DNA from 2 places in the Streptomyces sp. NPDC059787 genome. Region 2 is predicted to be linked to the other one. Evidence: riboswitches for the same ligand, from Rfam matches in the RefSeq annotation. Region 2 holds a riboswitch; the other holds the start of a gene.
The links. Region 2 has a riboswitch for S-adenosylmethionine ahead of ACFV5H_RS37165 (aminotransferase class V-fold PLP-dependent enzyme). Riboswitches for the same ligand answer to the same signal wherever they lie in the genome.
Positions count from the first base shown of each region.

Region 1: another riboswitch for S-adenosylmethionine. It lies ahead of thrC (threonine synthase); the one in region 2 lies ahead of ACFV5H_RS37165 (aminotransferase class V-fold PLP-dependent enzyme).

Region 1 is NZ_JBHWHX010000031.1:1,011-14,197, forward strand. Features, by position in the region: gene ACFV5H_RS25855 (trehalose-6-phosphate synthase) at 3-1,400, opposite strand; gene ACFV5H_RS25860 (glucosyl-3-phosphoglycerate synthase) at 1,459-2,403, opposite strand; SAM riboswitch class I at 2,544-2,691, shown strand; gene thrC (threonine synthase) at 2,709-3,998, shown strand; gene ACFV5H_RS25870 (ubiquitin-like small modifier protein 1) at 4,080-4,355, shown strand; gene ACFV5H_RS25875 (cold-shock protein) at 4,786-4,989, shown strand; gene groL (chaperonin GroEL) at 5,315-6,937, shown strand; gene ACFV5H_RS25885 (hypothetical protein) at 7,028-7,255, opposite strand; gene ACFV5H_RS25890 (serine/threonine-protein kinase) at 8,208-9,677, opposite strand; gene ACFV5H_RS25895 (hypothetical protein) at 9,814-10,170, opposite strand; gene ACFV5H_RS25900 (NADH:flavin oxidoreductase) at 10,328-11,458, shown strand; gene ACFV5H_RS25905 (MFS transporter) at 11,820-13,187, shown strand, end outside.
Region 2 is NZ_JBHWHX010000089.1:707-9,849, forward strand. Features, by position in the region: gene ACFV5H_RS37165 (aminotransferase class V-fold PLP-dependent enzyme) at 1-763, opposite strand, end outside; SAM riboswitch class IV at 926-1,042, opposite strand; gene trpD (anthranilate phosphoribosyltransferase) at 1,688-2,752, opposite strand; gene ACFV5H_RS37175 (cytochrome bc complex cytochrome b subunit) at 2,907-4,544, opposite strand; gene ACFV5H_RS37180 (Rieske 2Fe-2S domain-containing protein) at 4,541-5,599, opposite strand; gene ACFV5H_RS37185 (c-type cytochrome) at 5,596-6,408, opposite strand; gene ACFV5H_RS37190 (heme-copper oxidase subunit III) at 6,492-7,103, opposite strand; gene ACFV5H_RS37195 (hypothetical protein) at 7,342-7,743, shown strand; gene ACFV5H_RS37200 (Ig-like domain-containing protein) at 7,837-9,114, opposite strand.

The sequences.
Region 1 (13,187 bases), on a different contig from region 2:
GGTCAGCCGGGCGTTCCGTCCCGCAGCGCGTCCAGCTGCTCCAGGAACCAGCGGGCCGGGGGCAGCGCGGTCGCCGCCGCAGCCAGGCGCTTGGCGCGCTCGGCGCGTTCGTCCGGGCTCATCGTCAGGGCCTCGTGCAGGGCCTCGGCGGTCCCGACGACGTCGTACGGGTTGACCGTGAGCGCGTCCTCGCCCAGCTCCTCGTGGGCGCCCGCCTCCCGCGACAGCACCAGCGCGCAGCCCGCGTCGGAGACGACCGGGACCTCCTTGGCGACCAGGTTCATGCCGTCGCGGATCGGGTTGACCAGCGCCACGTCCGCCATCCGGTACGCGGCGAGCGAGCGCGCGAAGTCGTCCTTGACGTGCAGGACGACCGGCCGCCAGCCCGGTGTGCCGTACCGCTCGTTGATCTCCTCCGCGACCCGCCGCACCTCGGCGGTGTAGTCGCGGTACACGGCGAGGTCCTGCCGGGAGGGGTAGGCGAACGCGACGTGCACGACGCGCTCGCGCCACTCGGGACGGTCGTCCAGGAGCTGCCGGTAGGCCAGCAGGCCCCGCACGATGTTCTTCGACAGCTCGGTCCGGTCGACCCGGACGATCGTCCGGCGCCCCTCGCCGATCTCCTTCCGGAGCGCGGTGATCCGCTCCTCGACGTCCGCCTCGTGGGCGCGGGCGCGCAGGAAGTCCGCGTCGGCCCCCAGACCGTGCACGCCGATCCGCGTGTCCCCGAGGCCGTCCGCGAAGCGTTCGCAGCACGCGGTGAACGCGTCCGCCCAGCGGTGGGTGAGGAAGCCGAGCCGGTCGGCGCCCAGCATCCCGCGCAGCACCTGCCGCGCGATGTCGTCGGGCAGCAGCGCGAAGTACTCCGGCGGCGCCCACGGTGTGTGCGAGAAGTGCGCGATGCGCAGGTCGGGGCGGAGTTCGCGGAGCATCCCGGGGACGAGCGTCAGGTGGTAGTCCTGGACCAGTACCGCCGCACCCCGCGCCGCCTCCTCGGCCAGCGCCTCGGCGAACGCCCGGTTGTAGGCCTCGTACGACGCCCACTGCCGGCGGAACCCCGCGTCGAAGACCGGCTCCAGCGGCGTCTGGTACAGCATGTGGTGCACGAACCACAGCACCGAGTTGGCGATCCCGTTGTACGCGTCCGCGTGCACGTCCGCCGGGATGTCCAGCATCCGCACGCCGTCCTCGCCGACCCCGCGCCGCACCGCCTCGCGGTCGCCGTCGGACAGCGCCGAGCACACCCACAGCGCCCCCGCGTCCGGTCCGATCGCCGACAGCCCGGACACCAGCCCGCCACCGCCCCGCCCGGCCCGCAGCGAACCGTCGTCCTCCACCGTGTACGAGACGGGCCCGCGATTCGACGCGACCAGCACCTGAGCACCCTGCGTGACAGCCATACGCGTCAACCTAGCCCGGCCCCACGGGCCTCAAACGCACGGATCGGCCGTATACGGGTCAGGCCACCCTTCGTGCCTGGTACTCCGCGATCTCCGCCATCGGCGGCCGTTCCTCCGTGTCCACGGAGTACGTACGGGGTTCGAAGTTGTCGCCGGTGCGCTCGAACTGGGTCAGGGACGGGCGGATCAGATGGCCGCGGGCCAGGCGGAGCTGCGCGGTGCGGTAGATCGCGGCGGCCATCCGGCCGAGGGCCTGGCCGTCCTGGTGGCGGTGGACGCGGACGCCGACGTCCACCTGGGCGAGGGCGTCCAGGCCCACCAGGTGCAGGGCGTCGACCAGCATGCCCAGCTCGACGCCGTACCCGACCGGGAACGGGAGCTGTTCCAGCAGGGTGCGGCGGGCCGCGTACTCGCCGCCGAGCGGCTGGACGAAGCCGGCGAGCTGGGGCCAGTGCATGTTCAGCAGCGGGCGGGCCATCAGCTCCGTGACCCGGCCGCCCTGACCGGCGGCGGAGCCCAGCGGACGGTCGTACATCGCCTTGACCAGGTGCACGTCCGGCTCGGTGAGCAGCGGGCCGACGATGCCGGAGACGAAGTCGGAGGAGAACTCCCGCAGATCCGCGTCGACGAAGCACACGATGTCCCCGCGGGTGACGAGCAGGGAGCGCCACAGCACCTCGCCCTTGCCGGGCACCGCCGGTATCCGGGGCAGGATCGCGTCCCGGTGCACCACTCGCGCGCCCGCCGCCGCCGCCACCTCGGCCGTGCGGTCGGTCGAACCCGAGTCGACCACCACCACCTCGTCGACCAGCGGGACCTGGAGCACCAGGTCGTGCCGGATCACCGACACGATCTCGCCGACCGTCGCCTCCTCGTCGAGCGCGGGCAGCACCACGCTCACCGTCTGACCCGTCGCGCGTTTCGCCGCCAGGATCCGGTGGAGCGGGCGGTCGGCCACGGACCAGGAACGGTCGATCAGCCAGCGCTCGACTTCTTCCAGCACGGTCCCGGGCTCCTCACTGGCCTGTGATCCATCTCGCGGTACGGACGACTATCTCAACCATGCAGGCCTTCGGTTACAGTCTTGAACAACGCCGATGACCACCGCATGCCGGGGTCACCGCGCGGACGACAACTGAACACCGCTCATCCAGAGGGGCAGAGGGATACGGCCCGATGAAGCCCCGGCAACCCTCCAGTCGGTTCTTGTCACACGGACGTGGCGAGGCTCCCGGCTAGGGAAGGTGCCAAATCCGTCTCACGGCGAGGTGCGTCGTGAGGAAGATGAGGAGAAAGGGCCTCGCCTCCATGGCTGTGCAGACTGTTGCAAGCACCACCGATTCCGCCGCCGTAGACCTCGGTCCGGCCGCGGCGCTCTCCTGCCGCGAATGCGGGCACCGCGTCCCCCTCGGCCCCGTCTTCGCCTGCGAGGAGTGTTTCGGCCCGCTGGAGATCGCGTACGACTTCTCGGCCCACGACACCGAGGAGCTCCGCAAGCGGATCGAAGCGGGACCCGCGAACATCTGGCGCTACGCGCCGCTGCTGCCCGTCCCGGCGGACGTGGCGACCAAGCCGAACCTGAACCCCGGCTGGACCAAGCTCGTCCAGGCCGACAACCTCGCGCGTGAGCTGGGTGTCGACGCCGGCAAGCTGTTCGTCAAGGACGACTCCGGCAACCCGACGCACTCCTTCAAGGACCGCGTCGTCGCCCAGGCCATCGAGGCCGCCCGCGCCTTCGGCTTCACCACCCTCTCCTGCTCCTCCACCGGCAACCTCGCCGGCGCCGTCGGTGCCGCCGCGGCCCGGGCGGGCTTCCGGTCCTGCGTGTTCATCCCGCACGACCTGGAGCAGGGCAAGGTCGTCATGGCCGCCGTCTACGGCGGTGAACTCGTCGGCATCGAGGGCAACTACGACGACGTGAACCGCTTCTGCTCCGAGCTGATCGGCGACCCGGCCGGCGAGGGCTGGGGCTTCGTCAACGTCAACCTGCGGCCGTACTACGCGGAGGGGTCCAAGACCCTCGCGTACGAGATCTGCGAGCAGCTCGGCTGGCGGCTCCCGGACCAGATCGTGATCCCGATCGCCTCCGGCTCCCAGCTCACGAAGATCGACAAGGGGCTGCAGGAGCTGATCGCGCTCGGGCTGGTCGAGGACAAGCCGTACAGGATCTTCGGCGCGCAGGCCGAGGGGTGCTCGCCGGTGTCCACCGCGTACAAGGCGGGGCACGACGTCGTACGTCCGCAGAAGCCGGACACGATCGCCAAGTCGCTGGCGATCGGGAACCCGGCGGACGGGCCGTACGTGCTGGACATCGCCCGCCGGACGGGCGGGGCGGTGGAGGACGTGAACGACGGGCAGATCGTCGACGCGATCAAGCTGCTGGCGCGCACCGAGGGGATCTTCGCGGAGACCGCGGGGGGTGTCACGGTCGGCGTGACCAGGAAGCTGCTCGAGAGCGGTGCCCTCGACCCGTCCCTGACCACGGTTGTGCTGAACACCGGGGATGGTCTGAAGACGCTGGACGCGGTGGCCGGCACGGGGCTGACCGCGACGATCCGTCCGAGCCTTGAGTCGTTCCGTGAAGCCGGGCTTGTCTGAGTCGTTCGTCCGCGGGCCGTCTGTGGCCGGTCGCGCAGTTCCCCGCGCCCCTAGGGTGCTGTCCCTTCCGGAGGTTTTGTCGTGAGCGTGACTGTTCGTATCCCCACCATCCTGCGCACCTACACCGGTGGGCAGGCCGAGGTTGCCGCCGAGGGTGCGACCCTCGGCGAGGTCATCCAGGACCTGGAGAAGAACCACACCGGGATCGCCGCCCGGGTGCTGGACGATCAGGGCAAGTTGCGGCGGTTCGTGAACGTCTACGTCAATGACGACGACGTGCGGTTCGAGCAGGGGCTCGAGACGACGACCCCGGACGGGGCCGGCGTGTCGATCATTCCGGCGGTGGCCGGCGGCTGATCATTACCTTCGGTAATGACGGTTACCGAGCGTTTGGGACTTTGCCCCCTCCGTGAGAGAAGCGGAGGGGGCAATTCCATGGGATTGAGCGCGATAGAGTTGGGGAACGCGCTCCCGATCCACTGATCGGAAACACTGAATTCCTGCCGCGGGCCCGACTGGATGTAGCCAAAGTGTGGGCACCTTTCGCGGCATTTGTGACCTTCGCGTGGCCCGACTTGCCCTGGATTAAGGCGAATTCTCGCCACATTCCGGACCGGCGTCGTCCAGATTTCTCGTCCGATTGACCTGTTGCAGACGGCAGTTGGACAGATACATTCAGCCGCGGTCGACGCGTTCCGGCGCACGCCCCCAACCGTTGGGGGGTGAGGTCTGACCCGGATCCGCGAAGTGTGGATCTGTGCAAGGGCCAGTAATAGGGGAGTTAGGCATGGCTCAGGGCACCGTCAAGTGGTTCAACGCGGAGAAGGGGTACGGCTTCATCGCGGTCGACGGTGGTGCGGATGTTTTCGTCCACTACAGCGCGATCCAGATGGACGGCTACCGCACCCTCGAAGAAGGCCAGCGGGTCGAGTTCGAGATCTCGCAGGGTCAGAAGGGCCCGCAGGCCGACATGGTTCGTCTCAGCGCCTGAACGCGCTGCCAGCCGCAAGCATCTTCTGCCGGCGAAGGGCCCGCACCTCCCGGGGTGCGGGCCCTTCGCCGTGCCCGCGCGCGGCCGAGAGGTGTTCGCGTACGGCCGAGCGCCCCCGTGTACTCCTCATGGGCGCTTGCACTCGCATGGGTCGAGTGCTAATCATTGGCGTTAGCACTCTGAAGGTGAGAGTGACAACGAAGGACCGGGTCGGTGAGGCCCGCGGGCCGTGTGGGGCAAGGAACCACGGGGTCGGCGAGCCGTCCGTCGCGGGCGCGGGCGCGGTCCGAAGGAATCACCCCCAGTCCTGGAGGGACCACTTCACATGGCCAAGATCATCGCGTTCGACGAGGAGGCGCGGCGCGGCCTCGAGCGCGGCATGAACCAGCTCGCGGACGCCGTCAAGGTGACGCTCGGCCCCAAGGGCCGCAACGTCGTCCTCGAGAAGAAGTGGGGCGCCCCCACGATCACCAACGATGGTGTGTCCATCGCCAAGGAGATCGAGCTCGAGGACCCGTACGAGAAGATCGGCGCCGAGCTGGTCAAGGAAGTCGCCAAGAAGACGGACGACGTCGCCGGTGACGGTACGACCACCGCGACCGTCCTCGCCCAGGCCCTGGTGCGCGAGGGTCTGCGCAACGTGGCCGCCGGCGCCAACCCGATGGCTCTGAAGCGCGGCATCGAGAAGGCCGTCGAGGCCGTCTCCGGTGCCCTGCTCGAGCAGGCGAAGGATGTCGAGACCAAGGAGCAGATCGCCTCCACGGCCTCCATCTCCGCCGCCGACACCCAGATCGGCGAGCTCATCGCCGAGGCCATGGACAAGGTCGGCAAGGAAGGCGTCATCACCGTCGAGGAGTCCCAGACCTTCGGTCTGGAGCTGGAGCTCACCGAGGGTATGCGCTTCGACAAGGGCTACATCTCGGCGTACTTCGCCACCGACATGGAGCGTATGGAGGCCGTCCTCGACGACCCGTACATCCTGATCGCGAACTCCAAGGTCTCCAACGTCAAGGACCTGCTCCCGCTCCTGGAGAAGGTCATGCAGTCGGGCAAGCCGCTGCTGATCATCGCCGAGGACGTCGAGGGCGAGGCCCTGTCGACCCTGGTCGTCAACAAGATCCGCGGCACCTTCAAGTCCGTCGCCGTCAAGGCCCCGGGCTTCGGTGACCGCCGCAAGGCCATGCTCGGCGACATCGCCATCCTCACGGGCGGCGAGGTCATCTCCGAGGAGGTCGGCCTCAAGCTGGAGAACGCGACGCTCGACCTGCTGGGCAAGGCCCGCAAGGTCGTCATCACCAAGGACGAGACCACCATCGTCGACGGTGCCGGCTCGGCCGACCAGGTCCAGGGCCGCGTGAACCAGATCCGCGCCGAGATCGAGAACAGCGACTCGGACTACGACCGCGAGAAGCTGCAGGAGCGCCTGGCGAAGCTCGCCGGCGGTGTCGCGGTCATCAAGGCCGGTGCCGCCACCGAGGTGGAGCTCAAGGAGCGCAAGCACCGCATCGAGGACGCCGTGCGCAACGCCAAGGCGGCCGTCGAGGAGGGCATCGTCGCCGGTGGTGGCGTGGCCCTGCTGCAGGCCTCCCAGGTCTTCGAGAAGCTGGAGCTCGACGGTGACGAGGCGACCGGCGCCAACGCCGTGAAGCTCGCGCTGGAGGCCCCGCTGAAGCAGATCGCCGTCAACGGTGGTCTCGAGGGCGGCGTTGTCGTGGAGAAGGTCCGCAACCTCACGGTCGGCCACGGCCTGAACGCCGCGACCGGCGAGTACGTCGACATGATCGCCGAGGGCATCATCGACCCGGCGAAGGTGACGCGCTCCGCGCTGCAGAACGCCGCCTCCATCGCCGCGCTGTTCCTCACCACCGAGGCCGTCATCGCCGACAAGCCGGAGAAGGCCGCGGCCCCGGCCGGCGGCGGCATGCCGGGCGGTGACATGGACTTCTGATCCTTATTCGAGGATCGGATCCGTCCGTCGTACGACCGAGGGCGGCACCCCCTGTGTGGCAGGGGGTGCCGCCCTCGGGCGTGTGTGGGGTCAGTCCGCGTACTCCTTGAGTTCCTCGGTGTCGAGGGTGATGTCCACGGGGGAGGGGAGTACGACGGTGGTTCCCCAGGGGTAGGACGGAGACTGCTGGTAGCGGCCGTTCTTGGGCTCGCTGTATACCTTGACCGTGTCGCTGTCGCGGTCGATGCCGACAGGGGCGTGTCGGGGCGGGCGGGGGGCGCGTTCGCCCCGACACGCGCCGCAGATGCCGCCCGGCAACACCTCCGGACGACCCGGCGCCCGGCATTTCGCGCACTCCAGGAGCCGGAGCGGGCAGCGGCTCCGGCGGCAGCTTGTCGGTCAGGCGACGGCGTAGCAGGGCCGCCGGATGGCGCACGGGAGTGGGCAGGCCGGCGGTGAGTGCGGCACGTACGGCCTCGTCGGTGGCACCGCGCGCGAACCACTCCTCCACCAGCGGGGCGAGCCGCGCGCAGTCGGTCCGGGAGAGCGACAGCGCGGGGGTGTCACGGCCGAGGGCGGCGAGGAGGAGGTGGGCGCGGGAGCGGGTGGGGCGGGCGCGTTCAGGCGGGGCGGCGTCCTCGCCCGGTACGTCGCCGCGGGTGAACGCCGCCCACCAGTCGTCGTCGCGTGCGGTGGGCGACCACCACGATCGGGTGATCCAGCGTGTGCCACTCCCGGTGTCCCCTGCCGCGACGGTTTCCCGGCCGCGGCGCAAGTGGCCTGTGCGCTGAAGGTTGTTGAGGGCGGTCCGCAGGGAGCGCTGTCCGTACGGGAGCGTCCTGGCCGGCGTCTTCACCGAGATGTCGGCGCCGTCGGTGAGCCGGTCGATGAAGGCGGCGACGGCCGCCTCCCGGGGCGGGAGGTGCGTGAAGTCATGCCGCGTGCGCCGGTGTTGGCCCGGCACGGTGCGTTTTCCGTAACCCGGATTGGCCATCGGGTGCGGGGAGCCGTGCGCGGACAGGCGAGCAGGACCAGGCTGGGCGGCAGCCATGGGATCGACTTTCTCTCGATCTTGTAGGTCAGGCCCCCGCAGGTGTTGTGTGCACCGGGCGGTGGCTGTTCGTTATGCGGGCACGCCAGACGTTCGTGACCTTGCGTGGCGAGCCGGACGCGTCAAGTCAACACGCGGGGGTGGGAGGGCGGGTGGGACCCTCCGCCCGTTCCTTGAAAAGAGGGCTCGGAGCTCGGTACTTGAGCTTCGGGAGTCCGGTCAGCCGGCCCGGGTCTCCGTCAGGGGGACGTGCCGGTGTGCGGCGAAGGCGCGCAAGGCGTCCGGGAGCGGAGGCGTGTCGCCGATGGGCCGCAGCCATCGGGTGCGGATGTGAATGGTTCCGTTCCGTTTGTTGCGGACCCACAGCGGGCGGTGGAAGGCCAGGGGGAGGTACTGCCGCTCACCGCACCGGACGGTCAGCCACGTCTCCCTGGCGCCGTCGGCCAGTTCCAGGGACCTCATGTCCGTCCAGCGCAGCACGGCCAGATTGCCCGGGGAGCCCATCCCGATGCCCAACTCGTTGATCACGATTCCGTCGTTGGTGCTTCCGTACAGGCCGACCAGCCGGATGGCCGTGAAGAAAGAGCCGAGGAATCCTGTCAGGGGGACCGAGTCGGGCAGGTCGTGGATGCTGCCCAGCACGGTCGTCGTGACGAACCCGGCCATGACGAGCAGGTTTCGCGTGATCAGGATCGTCCAGCTCCGGCGGTTGCGCCGGTAGAGGGCGAGCGGCGGCGTGGTTCTCGCACGTCGGCGGGGGGCGGTCGAGGGCCGGGGAGGGTCCGGCGGCCGGTGCGGGGGTGGGGGCGGAGGCGTGGGCGGGGCCTCGGGGCGGGGACGGCCGGCCGTCACGGTGGGGGATGCGTGGAAGGGGGCGTCCGGGGGGTCGGTCACGGTGGCCGTGTGATCGGTACGGTCTGCGCACAGGTCCAGTAACCGCCTTGGTGACGGCCGTTGTTCGGGTTCCTTGCGGAGGCAGGCTTCAGCGAGGGGGCGCAGGGCGGCGGGCAGCGCGGTCACATCCGGGGTGTCGTGCACCGCCCGGTACATCAGCCCGTACGGCGACCCCTCCCCGAAGGCGCTGCCGCCGGCCGCGGCTACCAGTACGGCGCCGAGGGCGAAGACGTCGCACGCCCCGGTGATCGCGCGGCCCAGGACCTGCTCGGGTGCGATGAACCCCGGGGTTCCGACAGCCGCGCCGTCGACGGTCAGCCGGGTGCCCTCCAGCGCCTGGGCGATTCCGAAGTCCAGGACGCGGGGGCCGTCCTCGGCCAGGATGATGTTGCCCGGTTTGAGGTCGCGGTGCACCAGCCCGCAGCCGTGGATCGCTTCCAGTGCCTCGGCCAGCGCGGCGGCGAGGGACCGGAGTCCGGCTTCGTCGAGGGGGCCGCGCCGGGCGACGGCTTCGGCCAGCGTCGGTCCTTTGACGTACGCGCTCGCCATCCATGGCTGTGCCGCGTCGGGGTCGGCGTCCACCACCGCCGCCGTATGGAAGCCGCCGACCCTGCGGGCGGCCTCGACCTCCTTGCGGAATCGGTCCCTGAACCGTGGGTCGGCCGCGTACTCGGGCCGGATCACCTTGATGGCGACGGCCCGGCCGGAACGCGAACGCCCCAGATAGACGGATCCCATGCCTCCGCTGCCCAGCTTGCGTTCGATCGAGTAGTCCCCGATGCGTGCCCCCGTCACGGCAGCCCCTCATGTGGTCAGCGGTGGGCGTTGTCCCCCATGCGGGTAATCCTGCGCTCATAAGGCGCCGGCCTCCCGCGGTACGGCGGGGTGTGGCCGCTTTGTGACATTGCCCGGGCTTCGGGCGTGCGGCGTTTCAGGCGGCGCACCACGGCACGCGGCAGACGTGCGGTGCCGTGCCCTGCGGGCACAGGCCCCGCAGCACCGCCTTGCGGACCGCCCGCCAGGTCCGCAGCGAGCACACCAGACGGACGCGCAGCTCGACCGGCTCCCGTGCGCCGCTGCTTCGGCCCGGGTGCTCCCAGGCCCACTGCTGCGCCAGGTGGTCGTAGAGGTCGGCGGTCGTCGTACCGCTGCCGGGGAGCGTGCGGAGGACGTCCCGGCCGACGGTCCGGGCGTTCCGGAGCTCCACGGCCCGGTCGACGACCGAGCCGGCCCACGCCAGTCCTTCCTCGTCCGCGTACAGGCCGAAGCGCAGGAGGCGTGTTCTCATCGGGCGACCGTACCCCGGTGCGCGGGAGGGCGTCCCGTGACCGGCGTCACGTCCGGGGCCCGAGGGGAATGCCTCTCCCCGCTTCCCGGTTGGTGCTGAGCGTGCATTTAATGCATGCGCACGTACTAACCGGTATGCAAAGCAGAGGAGCCCCCACGTGACCACCACCTCCCCGGACACCGCCGCCCGAGCCGCCGGGCTCCTCTCCCGGCCCGTCACGATCAACGGCCTGACCGTCCCCAACCGCATCGCCATGGCGCCGATGACCCGGATGTTCTCGCCGGGCGGTGTGCCCGGTGCGGACGTGGTGTCGTACTACTCGCGTCGCGCCGCGGCCGGTGTCGGGCTGATCGTCACCGAGGGGACGTACGTGGGGCACGAGTCGGCCGGGCTGAGCGACCGGGTGCCGCGGTTCCACGGGGAGGAGCAGCTCGCGGGCTGGGCGGAGGTCGCCGAGGCGGTGCACGCGGCGGGCGGCACGATCGTGCCGCAGCTCTGGCACATCGGCATGGTCCGCGAGCAGGGTCAGGCGCCGTACCCCGAGGCCCCGGCGGTCGGCCCGTCCGGGGTGCGCACGGACGGCACCGAGGGCAAGGGCGAGGCGATGACGCAGACCGACATCGACGACGTCGTCGCCGCGTTCGCCCGGGCCGCCGCCGACGCCGAGCGCATCGGCTTCGACGGTGTGGAGCTGCACGGCGCCCACGGCTATCTCATCGACCAGTTCCTGTGGTCCGGCACCAACCGCCGCACCGACGCCTACGGCGGTGACCCGGTGGCCCGTGCGCGGTTCGCGGCGGAGATCGTGGCGGCGGTGCGTGCCGCCGTGTCGCCCGAGTTCCCCGTGATCTTCCGGTACTCGCAGTGGAAGCAGGACGCCTACGACGCCCGGCTCGCCGAGACGCCCCAGGAACTGGAGGCGATCCTCGCCCCGCTCGCCGCGGCCGGTGTCGACGCCTTCCACGCGTCCACGCGCCGCTACTGGCTGCCGGAGTTCGAGGACTCCGACCTCAACCTGGCCGGCTGGACGAAGAAGCTGACCGGCAGGCCCGCCATCACCGTCGGCTCCGTCGGGCTGAACGGCGAGTTCCTCAAGGCTTTCCAGGGGCAGGGTGCCGAGCTCGGCAGCATCGACAACCTGCTCGACCGGATGGAGCGGGACGAGTTCGACCTCGTCGCCGTGGGCCGTGCGCTGCTCCAGGACCCGAACTGGGCGGCCAAGGTGCTGGCCGGCCGCTTCGACGAGCTGACGCCGTACGAGCCGGCGTCCATGAAGACGCTGAGCTGACGTCGTGCGGGTCGGTGTCCATGCGGACCCTGAGCTGACGTCGTGCGGGTCGGTGTCCATGCGGACCCTGAGCTGACGTCGTGCGGGTCGGTGTCCATGCGGACCCTGAGCTGACGCCGTACGAGCCGGCGTCCGTGAAGACGCCGAGCTGACGCCGTACGAGCCGGCGTCCGTGAAGACGCCGAGCTGACGTCGTGCGGGTCGGTGTCCCGTGAAGACGCCGAGCTGAGCCGGTCGATGGCGCCCCCGGAAGCGGGGGCGCCATCCGCGCGTCACCCGTTTTTAATTTGCTTAAGTCAATCAATCGCCTTAAAGTTGCCTGAGTCAAGTATTGGCCTGAGTCACGACGGAGACCTCCTTCATGTCCGACGCACTCGACCGTTCCCCCACGCCCGGCACCGCCGCGCCGCCCAAGACCGGTGCCGTGGTGCCCGTACTGGCCTTCGGCGGCATCGTGGTCTCGCTGATGCAGACCCTGGTGATCCCGATCGTGGGGCAACTGCCGCAGTACCTGAACGCCTCCGCCGCGGACACCGCCTGGGCCATCACCGCCACCCTGCTCGCCGCCGCCGTCGCCACGCCCGTCATGGGCCGCCTCGGCGACATGTACGGCAAGCGCCGCATGCTGCTGGTCAGCATGGCCATGCTGGTGGTCGGCTCCGTGGTCGCCGGACTCAGCGACTCCCTGGTCCCGATGATCGTCGGCCGCGCCCTGCAGGGCCTGTCGTCCGGTGTGATCCCGCTCGGCATCAGCATCCTGCGCGACGAACTGCCCGCGGAGAAGCTGGGCTCGGCCACCGCGATGATCAGCGCCTCGCTCGGCGTCGGCGGTGCCCTCGGCCTGCCCGTCGCCGCGCTCATCGCCGACAACTTCGACTGGCACATGCTCTTCTGGATCTCGGCCGCGCTGGGTGTGGTCGCGCTGGTCCTGGTGCTGATCATGGTGCCGGAGTCGAAGGTGCGCACCGGTGGCCGGTTCGACCTGCCCGGCTCGATCGGCATGGCGGCCGGACTGATCTGTCTGCTGCTGGCGATCTCCAAGGGCGGCGACTGGGGCTGGGCGAGCGGCACCACCCTCGGCCTGTTCGCGGCGGCCGTCGTGATCCTGGTGGCCTGGGGCTTCTACGAGCTGCGCAACGACCAGCCGCTGGTGGACCTGCGCAGCACGGCCCGCCCCCAGGTGCTGATCACCAACCTCGCCTCGATCGCCATCGGCTTCGCGATGTTCTCGATGTCCCTGGTCATCCCGCAGGTGCTGCAGCTCCCGGAGGAGACCGGCTACGGCCTGGGCCAGTCGCTGCTGACGGCCGGTCTGGTCATGGCGCCGTCCGGCCTGGTGATGATGGCGCTGGCCCCGGTCTCCGCGCTCGTCTCCCGCGCCAAGGGCCCGAAGGTGACGCTCATGATCGGCGCCCTGATCGTGGCCGCCGGCTACGGCCTGAACGTCCTGCTCATGAGCGAGGTCTGGCACTTCGTGCTGGCGTCCTGCGTCATCGGCGCCGGCATCGGCTTCACCTACGGTGCGATGCCCACGCTGATCATGGGCGCCGTGCCCGCCTCCGAGACGGGTGCCGCCAACGCCCTCAACACCCTCATGCGGTCCATCGGCACCTCCGTCGCCAGTGCCGTCGCCGGTGTCGTCCTGGCCCAGATGACCACGGAGTTCGGCGGGTTCGCACTGCCGTCCGAGGACGCCTTCCGTACGGTGCTGGCGCTCGGGGCCGGGGCG
Region 2 (9,143 bases):
CCGCGAGGTAGGGCTCGGCCTCCTGGAGCCAGTCGGCGCGGCCGGCCAGCACGCCGGAGCCGAAGGGCGCGTACAGCTTGTGTCCGGAGAAGGCGACCCAGTCGACGTCCAGGCCGGTCACCGAGACGGCGTGGTGCGGGGCGAGCTGGGCGGCGTCCAGCACGATCCGCGCGCCGTGCGCGTGTGCGGCGGCGGCCAGTTCCCGTACGGGCCACAGCTCGCCGGTGACGTTGGAGGCGCCGGTGACGCAGACCAGGGCGGGGCCGTGGGGGGCACGGTCGGCGAGGGCACGCTCCAGGGTCTCCACCGCCTGGCGGGGGCTGCGCGGGGCGTCCAGGCAGGTGACGCGCGCGTCCCGCCAGGGCAGCAGGGAGGCGTGGTGCTCGGTCTCGAAGACGAAGACCTCGCAGCCGTCGGGGAGCGCGGCGGCGAGCAGGTTGAGGGAGTCGGTGGTGGACCGGGTGAAGACCACCTGGTCCCCGGTACGGCAGTCGAGGAACTCGGCGACGGTCCGGCGGGCGTTCTCGAACAGGTCGGTGGAGAGCTGGGAGAGGTATCCGGCGCCCCGGTGGACGCTGCCGTAGTACGGCGCGTAGGCGGCCACGTCGTCCCAGACCCGCTGGAGGGCGGGGGCGCTGGCGGCGTAGTCGAGGGCGGCGTAGGTGACCTCGCCCCCGGTGACGAGGGGGACGGTGACGTCCCGGCCGAGGACGGGCAGCGGGGCGCGGACGGACCGGCCGGCGGCAACGGTGGGGACGGACATGACACAACTCCCGGTGAGGCAGGCGGAATCCCCGCGCGAGCGCACATCGCTCAAGCGCGGAAGGAAGAGAAAAAGGGTGCGCGGAGGCGGGGCTCGGCAGCCCTAACGCATTCGCTTGCTCACGGGAGACTCCTCGACGACCAGGACCCCTGGTGTGCGAGGGGTCCGCGCTTGCCGTGAGCCTTGCTGCTCACGGCCTGGTCTTCACCCGGGGCACCCCGCCACGGACGGAGGGTTGCCGGACAGCCGGCCGGGGCCTGATGGCTGTCACTCATGACCTGGACAGAAAAGTACGCGAAATGATCGACGCCCCGCAACCCATGTCCGGATCACGGGACATCCCCCCGCCGGGCGGCAGGGCCCGCCCGGCGGATCGCCCCGGAGGAAACCGGAGGTGCCTCGCAACCTGGTGAGCAGGGGCGATGGGGGTCCCTACACACGGAGCCCCGCGCACAGGGGCCGCGTACGGGGCCCTTGTGCAGGGGGCCCGCGCACGGGGATTCGCGCACAGGGGCTCACGCACGGGCCCCACGTATGCGGACCCACGCATGAGGACCCCGCGCACAGGGGCTCACGCACGGGCCCCACGTATGCGGACCCACGCATGAGGACCCCGCGCACAGGGGTCCACGCACAGGGGCTCACGCATGGCCCCCACGTATGCGGACCCACACATGAGGACCCCGCGCACGGGGGTTCACGCACAGGGACTCACGCATGGCCCCCACGTATGCGGACCCGCGCATGAGGGCCCCACACATGGAGGGCCCACACATGGAGGGCCCACACATGGAGGGCCCACACATGAGGGGTCCCCCCGCTCGAGCGAAGCCGAGCGGGGGGAGAAGCCGAGCGTGCGGCTGCAAGGCAGTGGAGGAGTACGCACCGGACCTCGCGTCTCCGGCACGCCTCGCCGGGCAGGCCTTACGCGTTGCTGACGGTCACCCAGCGTTCCAGGACCCGCTTGGCGGCCCCTGAGTCGATCGACTCGGCCGCCTTCGCCATTCCGGCGCGGAGCTGTTCCGTCAGGGTGCCGTCGCCCGGTTCCAGGGCCACCAGGGCCGCCGCCGAGTTCAGCAGCACCGCGTCCCGTACGGGGCCCGGTTCGCCGTCGAGGAGCCGGCGGGCGACCTCCGCGTTGTAGGAGGCGTCGGCGCCGCGCAGCGCCTCCACGGGCACGAGGTCGATGCCGACGTCGCGCGGGTCGAAGGCCTCCTCGGCGACCTTGCCGTCGCGGACCACCCACACCTTGGAGGTGGCGGTGGTCGTCAGCTCGTCCAGGCCGTCGTCGCCGCGGAACACCAGCGTGGAGTTGCCTCGCTCGGCGAAGACCCCGGCCATGATGGGCGCCATCCGCGGGTCGGCGACCCCGACGGCCTGTGCCTTGACCCGTGCCGGGTTGGCCAGCGGGCCGAGGAAGTTGAACACCGTGCGGACGCCCAGCTGGCCCCGCGCGGCGGCGACGTGGCGCAGCGCCGGGTGGAACTTCACCGCGAAGCAGAAGGTGATCCCGGCCTCCTCGGCGACCTCGGCGACCCGTCGCGGCGTCAGCTCCAGATTGACGCCGAGCTTCTCCAGGACGTCGGAGGCGCCGGACGCGGAGGACGCGGCCCGGTTGCCGTGCTTGACGACCTTCGCGCCGGTGCCGGCCACGACGATCGAGGACATCGTGGAGATGTTCACCGTCTTGGCGCCGTCGCCGCCGGTGCCGACGATGTCGACGGTCTCGCCCGGCACCTCGATCACATGGGCGTGGTCGTACAGCGCCCGTACGCAGCCGGTGATCTCCTCGACGGTCTCGCCCTTGGCCCGCAGGGACACCGCGAACCCGGCGATCTGCGCGTCGGTCGCCTCACCGCGCATGATCAGGTCCATCGCCCAGGCGGTGTCGTCGGCGGTCAGGTCCCGGCCGTCCAGCAGTCCGTTCAGCACGGCGGGCCAGGAGCGGCCCGCCGCGGTGTCGCCTCCAGCGGGGGTCACAGCGCTCATGGCCGCTCCTGATGGTCGTAGAAGAGTCCGGGGACCCGGCAGGGTACCGGTGTCCACCCTATCCAGGTCCGGGGACGGCGAAGGGCCCCCGTCCGCAGAACGGACGGGGGCCCTTCGCCGTCGTGTGGCGACTGGGGTGAGGCGCTGAAGGTGATCAGTGGTGGCCGTGGCCGCTCGTGATCTCCTTGTACTCCTCGACGGTCGGCTTCGGGATCTGGGCGTCCTCGCCGTAGTAGCCCTTGCTCAGCTTGGCGCGCAGCTTCTCGGTCGCCTTCACCTTGCGCTTCACGCCGTTCTCGTCGACCGTCGGGCCGATCTCGGCCGGCTTGTACTGCTCGTGCGCGGTGAGGGTGTACATCTGCTCCTGGCTGAGCGGCTCGTGCACCTCGATGAACTCACCGTGCGGCAGGCGCTTGATGATGCCCGACTCGCGGCCGTGCAGCACCTTGTCCTTGTCCCGGCGCTGGAGGCCGAGGCAGATCCGCTTGGTGACGACGAACGCGATGACCGGTCCCACGAAGAAGCCGATGCGGACGAACCAGGTGACCGCGTTGATCGAGAGGTTGAAGTGGGTGGCGAAGATGTCGTTGCCACCACCGATCAGCATGATCATGTACGCCGTGACCCAGGCGACGCCGAAGGCCGTACGGGTCGGCGCGTTGCGCGGCCGGTCCAGGATGTGGTGCTCGCGCTTGTCCCCGGTGATCCAGGACTCGATGAACGGGTAGAGCGCGATGACCGCCAGGAAGATACCGAAGATCACCAGCGGGACGAAGACGCCCAGGACCAGGGTGTGGCCCCAGAGGTTGATCTCCCAGCCTGGCATGGCGCGGACCAGACCCTCGGCGAAGCCCATGTACCAGTCGGGCTGGGCGCCCGTGGAGACCATGTCCGGACGGTACGGGCCCAGGGCCCAGATCGGGTTGATGGACGCGATGCCGGCGATCAGGGCGGTGAAGCCGAAGACCAGGAAGAAGAAGCCTCCCGCCTTGGCCATGTAGACCGGCAGCAGCGGCATGCCCACGACGTTCTTGTTGGTCCGTCCGGCACCCGCGAACTGCGTGTGCTTGTGGTAGAAGACCAGGATCAGGTGGGCGACCACCAGGCCGAGCATGATGCCCGGCAGCAGCAGGATGTGGATCGAGTAGAACCGGGCGACGAAGTCGGTGCCGGGGAACTCCCCGCCGAACAGGAACATCGAGATGTACGTGCCGACGATCGGCACGGACAGGATCGCGCCCTGGGTGAAGCGGACACCGGTTCCGGAGAGCAGGTCGTCCGGCAGCGAGTAACCGGTGAAACCGGTGAACATGCCGAGGACGAACAGCAGGAAGCCGAACAGCCAGTTGATCTCACGCGGCTTGCGGAACGCGCCGGTGAAGAAGACGCGCATCATGTGCACGAACATGCCGGCCAGGAAGATGACCGCGGCCCAGTGGTGGATCTGCCGGATCAGCAGACCGCCACGGACGTCGAAGCTGATGTCCAGCGTCGACTTGTAGGCCTCACTCATCAGCTGTCCCTGCAGCGGGACGTAACTGCCGTGGTACTCCACCTCGTTCATCGACGGGTGGAAGAACAGCGTCAGGTACACACCCGTGAGGATGATGATGAGGAAGCTGTAGAGGCAGATCTCGCCCAGCATGAAGGACCAGTGGTCCGGGAAGATCTTGCGCATGTTGGCCTTGGCCAGGGAGTAGATCCCCAGCCGGCCGTCGGCCCAGTCGGCGACGCGCTCGCCGGCCGGTGCCTTCCCGCGCGAGCGGGACTCGGGGGTCGTCGTAGTACTCATCCGCGCTCCCAGAAGGCAGGACCGACGGGCTCTGCGAAGTCGCCGAGCGCTTCGAGGTAACCCTCGTCGTTCACGCCGATGCGCAGCTGCGGCAGCGGGTGACCGGCGGGGCCGAAGATGACCTTGGCACCGTCGGAAAGGTCGAAGGTGGACTGGTGGCAGGGGCACAGCGCGTGGTGTGTCTGCTGCTCGTACAGGGAGATCGGGCAACCGACGTGGGTGCAGATCTTCGAGTACGCGAGGATGCCCTCGTGCGACCACTCGAGTGACTGCTTGTCCTTGATGTCGTCCGGCTTGATGCGGATCAGCATCAGGGCAGCCTTGGCGATCTCGTTCTGGAAGTCGTGGTCGTGCTCCTCCAGGCCCTCGGGCTTGGCGAAGGTCAGCGAGCCCACGATGAGGTCCGACGGCCGCAGCGGCTCGTTGGTGTTCATGTTGACGATCAGCTTGCCCTTGCCCCACAGGGTGTGGCGCAGCTTGGTCTCGGGCAGCGGCCCGAGCTCGCGCAGCAGCACGACGCCGGAGAGCGGGAACAGGGCGAGGGCGCCGAACATGGTGTTGCGGATCAGCTTGCGCCGGCCGAGCGCCGACTCCTTGGCACCCTGGCGGAAGTCGTCCATGACCTTCGCCTTGACCTCGGGCGAGGCCTCGATCGGGTGCCGCTCGTCGGCCAGCTCCTCGTCGGACATCAGGGTGCGGGCCCAGTGGACCGCGCCCGCGCCGATGGCGAACAGGGCGATGCCGAGCGTCACGCCGAGCGCGAAGTTCAGGGCGCTGATGTGGCCCAGCGGGAAGATGTAGACGATCTTCTCGACCGGGATCGCCACGAACGAGGCGATGAAGCCGACGGTGGCCAGCATCGACAGCGTGAACATCAGGGCGACCGCGCGCTCGGACCGCTTGGCGGCCCGCTCGTCGATGTCCTGGATCCGGTGCTCGTGGGGCGGCAGGCCCGGGTCGGCGAACGGGTTCTTCTCGTCCGCGACCTTCACCGTGCCGTGGGTGGTGTCCTGCGCTGCGGGCAGGTTCTCTTCGGGGATGTCTTGGCTACTCATGACTTCTTGGCCTTTGCGGTCCGAGCGGCGACCCACACGGCGACGGCGATCAGTCCGCCGAGACCGAAGATCCAGCCGAACAGGCCCTCACTGACCGGGCCCAGCCCGCCCAGCGCCATGCCGCCCGGGCTCTCGGACTCGTCGGTGTTGACCTCGCCCAGGTACGCGATGATGTCCTTCTTGTTCTGCTCCGTCAGCGTGCTGTCGGGGAAGGAGGGCATGTTCTGCGGGCCGGTGAGCATGGCCTCGTAGATGTGCTTGGGGGCGACGTCCTCAAGGCTCGGGGCGTACTTGCCGTGCGTGAGCGCACCGCCCTTGCCGGTGAAGTTGTGGCACTGCGCGCAGTTGTTGCGGAACAGTTCGCCGCCCTTGGCGATGTCGGCGCCCTCGGGGCCGTACTGCTCGGCGGTGGGGACGGCCGGGCCGGCGCCCAGGGAGGCGATGTACGCCGCCAGCTGGTCGATCTCGGCCTGCGTGTAGACGGCCGGCTTGTCCGGGACCTGCGCGGCCTGCGAGGTGGCGGCCGGCATACGGCCGGTGCTCACCTGGAAGTCGACGGCCGCGGCGCCCACGCCCACCAGGCTCGGGCCGTCGGACGTGCCCTGACCGCCGGTGCCGTGGCAGCTGGCGCAGCCGACCGAGTAGAGCTTCTTGCCCTCCTCGATCGTGAGGGACTGGGCAGTTTCGTCGGCCTGCGCCTTGTCCGCGGGTGCGAACACGGCGTAGAGCCCCCCGGTGCATGCCAGCGCGAGGAGTAGGACGACGAGCGCCGCCAGCGGATGGCGTCGTCGTGCGGAGAGCTTTTTCACGGATTACCCCGGTGTCAGGATCTTCTGCGTCGATGCTTCTGGTTGGTGCGCCCGGAAAGGGGCGCGCGCGGATGTGGGCCCGGCTACTTGATCATGTAGATCGTGGCGAAGAGGCCGATCCAGACGACATCGACGAAGTGCCAGTAGTAGGACACGACGATGGCCGCGGTCGCCTGCTCGTGGGTGAACCTCTTGGCTGCGTAGGTCCGGCCCAGGACCAGCAGGAAGGCGATGAGACCGCCCGTCACGTGCAGGCCGTGGAAGCCGGTGGTCAGGTAGAACGCCGAGCCGTACGGGTCGGAGGAGAGGGACAGGCCCTCGTGCTTGACCAGCTCGGTGTACTCGAAGACCTGACCGCCGATGAAGATCGCGCCCATGATGAAGGTGACGACGAACCAGCCCCGGAGCTTCTTCACGTCACCGCGCTCGGCGGCGAACACGCCGAGCTGGCAGGTGAGGGAGGAGAGCACCAGGATCGTGGTGTTCGTCGCCGAGAACGGGAAGTTCAGGGCGTCGGCCTTCTCCGACCAGAAGTCGGGTCCGGTCACCGATCGCAGAGTGAAGTACATCGCGAAGAGGGCCGCGAAGAACATCAGCTCGGAACTCAGCCAGATGATGGTTCCGACGCTGGTGAGGTTCGGTCGGTTGACCGACGGGTGCGCGTGCCCGGTATCTACTGTCGTTGCTGTCGCCACGCCGACATTATGTCGGTCGCTTATCCCGCCCTCACTCCCGGGGGTGCCGTTCGGTGTGTTCGGCCCTCCTGGACTGCCCGGATGGCCCATCCGCGGCCCGTGGCGGAGCCGTCCCGCAGCCGTCTCGAAGGCGTGTCCGAACCAGTGTTGACAAGCGGTCGGAAGGGGTAGCATCCGCGCCATCGGTACCCGAAGTTCCCGACAGAGCCGTGCCCTCTCTCTTACGCGTGGAGGAACAATGCAGGCGACCGCCACGGTGCTGGTCTACAGCGACGACGCCAACACCCGGGAGCAGGTGCGGCTCGCCACCGGGCGGCGGCCGGCGCCGGACGTGCCCGTCGTGGAGTTCGTGGAGTGCGCGACCCCGGCGGCCGTACTGGCCGAGCTGGACCGGGGCGGCATCGACGTGTGCGTGCTGGACGGTGAGGCCGTGCCGATGGGGGGCATGGGGATGTGCCGGCAGATCAAGGACGAGGTGTTCAACTGTCCGCCGGTGCTTCTGCTGATCGGCAGGCCGCAGGACGCGTGGCTGGCGACGTGGAGTCGCGCCGAGTCCGCGGTCACCCTGCCGGTGGAGCCGGTCGAGTTCGCCTCGGCGCTGGCGTCTCTGCTGCGGCAGAAGAATTTGCAGAGCGCCTGAGAACTCGCTTCCTCCGGTGGCGTGGCGACTGCGGGTCCGTTGTGGTTTGTCGCGCAGTTCCCCGCGCCCCTGAGGTGCTGCCCCAGGGGCGTTTCACACGGTCTGTGGCCTCAGTCGGGCCTGCTCTGCCCGGCCGGGGGGCTTGTTGGTGGTCAGGGCGCTGCCCGCCTGCCATTTCCGCCAGTCGAGGTTCCAGTCGCCGTAGCCGTTGCCGAAGGGTTCCATCGTTTCGCCGGTCGAGTTCTCGACCTTGACGATGTCGCCCTCGCGGACGGTGTCGAAGAACCACTCCGCGTTGTCGGTGCTCATGCCGACGCAGCCGTGGCTGACGTTGTCGTAGCCCTGGGAGCCGACGGACCAGGGGGCGGCGTGGACGTACTCGCCGCTCCAGGTCACCCGGGTGGCGAACTCGACGTCCAGGTCGTACGACTCCGTCGAACCCTCGGCGATGCCGACGGTGGTACTGCGCATACGTACGAGGCGTTCCTTGGCGAGTACGACCTTGACGCCGTTGCGGGTCTCGAAGCCGGGCTTGCCGGTGGTGACGGGGATCTGCCTGATCTCCTCGTCGTTCTTGTAGACCGTCAGCCGGTGCGTGGCGGCGTCGGTGACGGCTATCACCCGGTCGCCGGTGCGGATCGTCAGGGGCGCGGACCTGCCGCCCCGCAGCCGGTCGTTGACCTTGACGCCCTCCAGGGTGCTGCGCACGCCGATGGTGGCGTGGGCGGGCCAGTAGTCCTGGGGGCGGTAGTGCAGCTTCTTGTCGTCCACCCAGTGCCAGGTGCCGGACACGGCGGGGGTGGACTCGACCTTCAGGGCGCGCTCCACGACGGCTCGCTGGGCCGGGTCCTTGACGGGTGCGCTCAGCTCGGCGGTGAGGGGCTGGCCGACGCCGTACGTGCCCGCCCCGGGGCCGAAGGCGACGGTCAGGCGCCGGGTGGCGGCCGACCTGGCGGTGGTGAAGGTGAGGACCTTGCGGCCGGGCGCCCCGTCCTCGTCCTCGGTGCTCACCCGGACCGTGTACCGGGCGCCCGCGGCCAGCGGGGAGGTGCTGTGCCAGCGGCTGCCGTCGGCGGCCAGTTCGCCCGTCACGTGGCGTCCCGAGGCGTCCACGACGGTGACGTCCGTGATGCGCCCGTCGGAGTCCTCGGCGACGACCTCCAGGGGCTTGTCGGGGTCGGCCTCCCCGCCCGTTTCGACGGACCCGCTGAAGGAGATCTGGTCCGCCGCGTCGTAGGGCTCGGCGGACAGCGGGTCGCCGCCGGAGGAGCAGCCCGCGACGCCCGCGCCGAGGGCGACCACCAGCAGCGTGCAGCCGGCGACGCGGCTCCGCCCGGCGCCCGCGCCACGAGGGGACTTGGTACGTCTCATGGCCTCACGCTAGGAACCCGCGCCGCCCT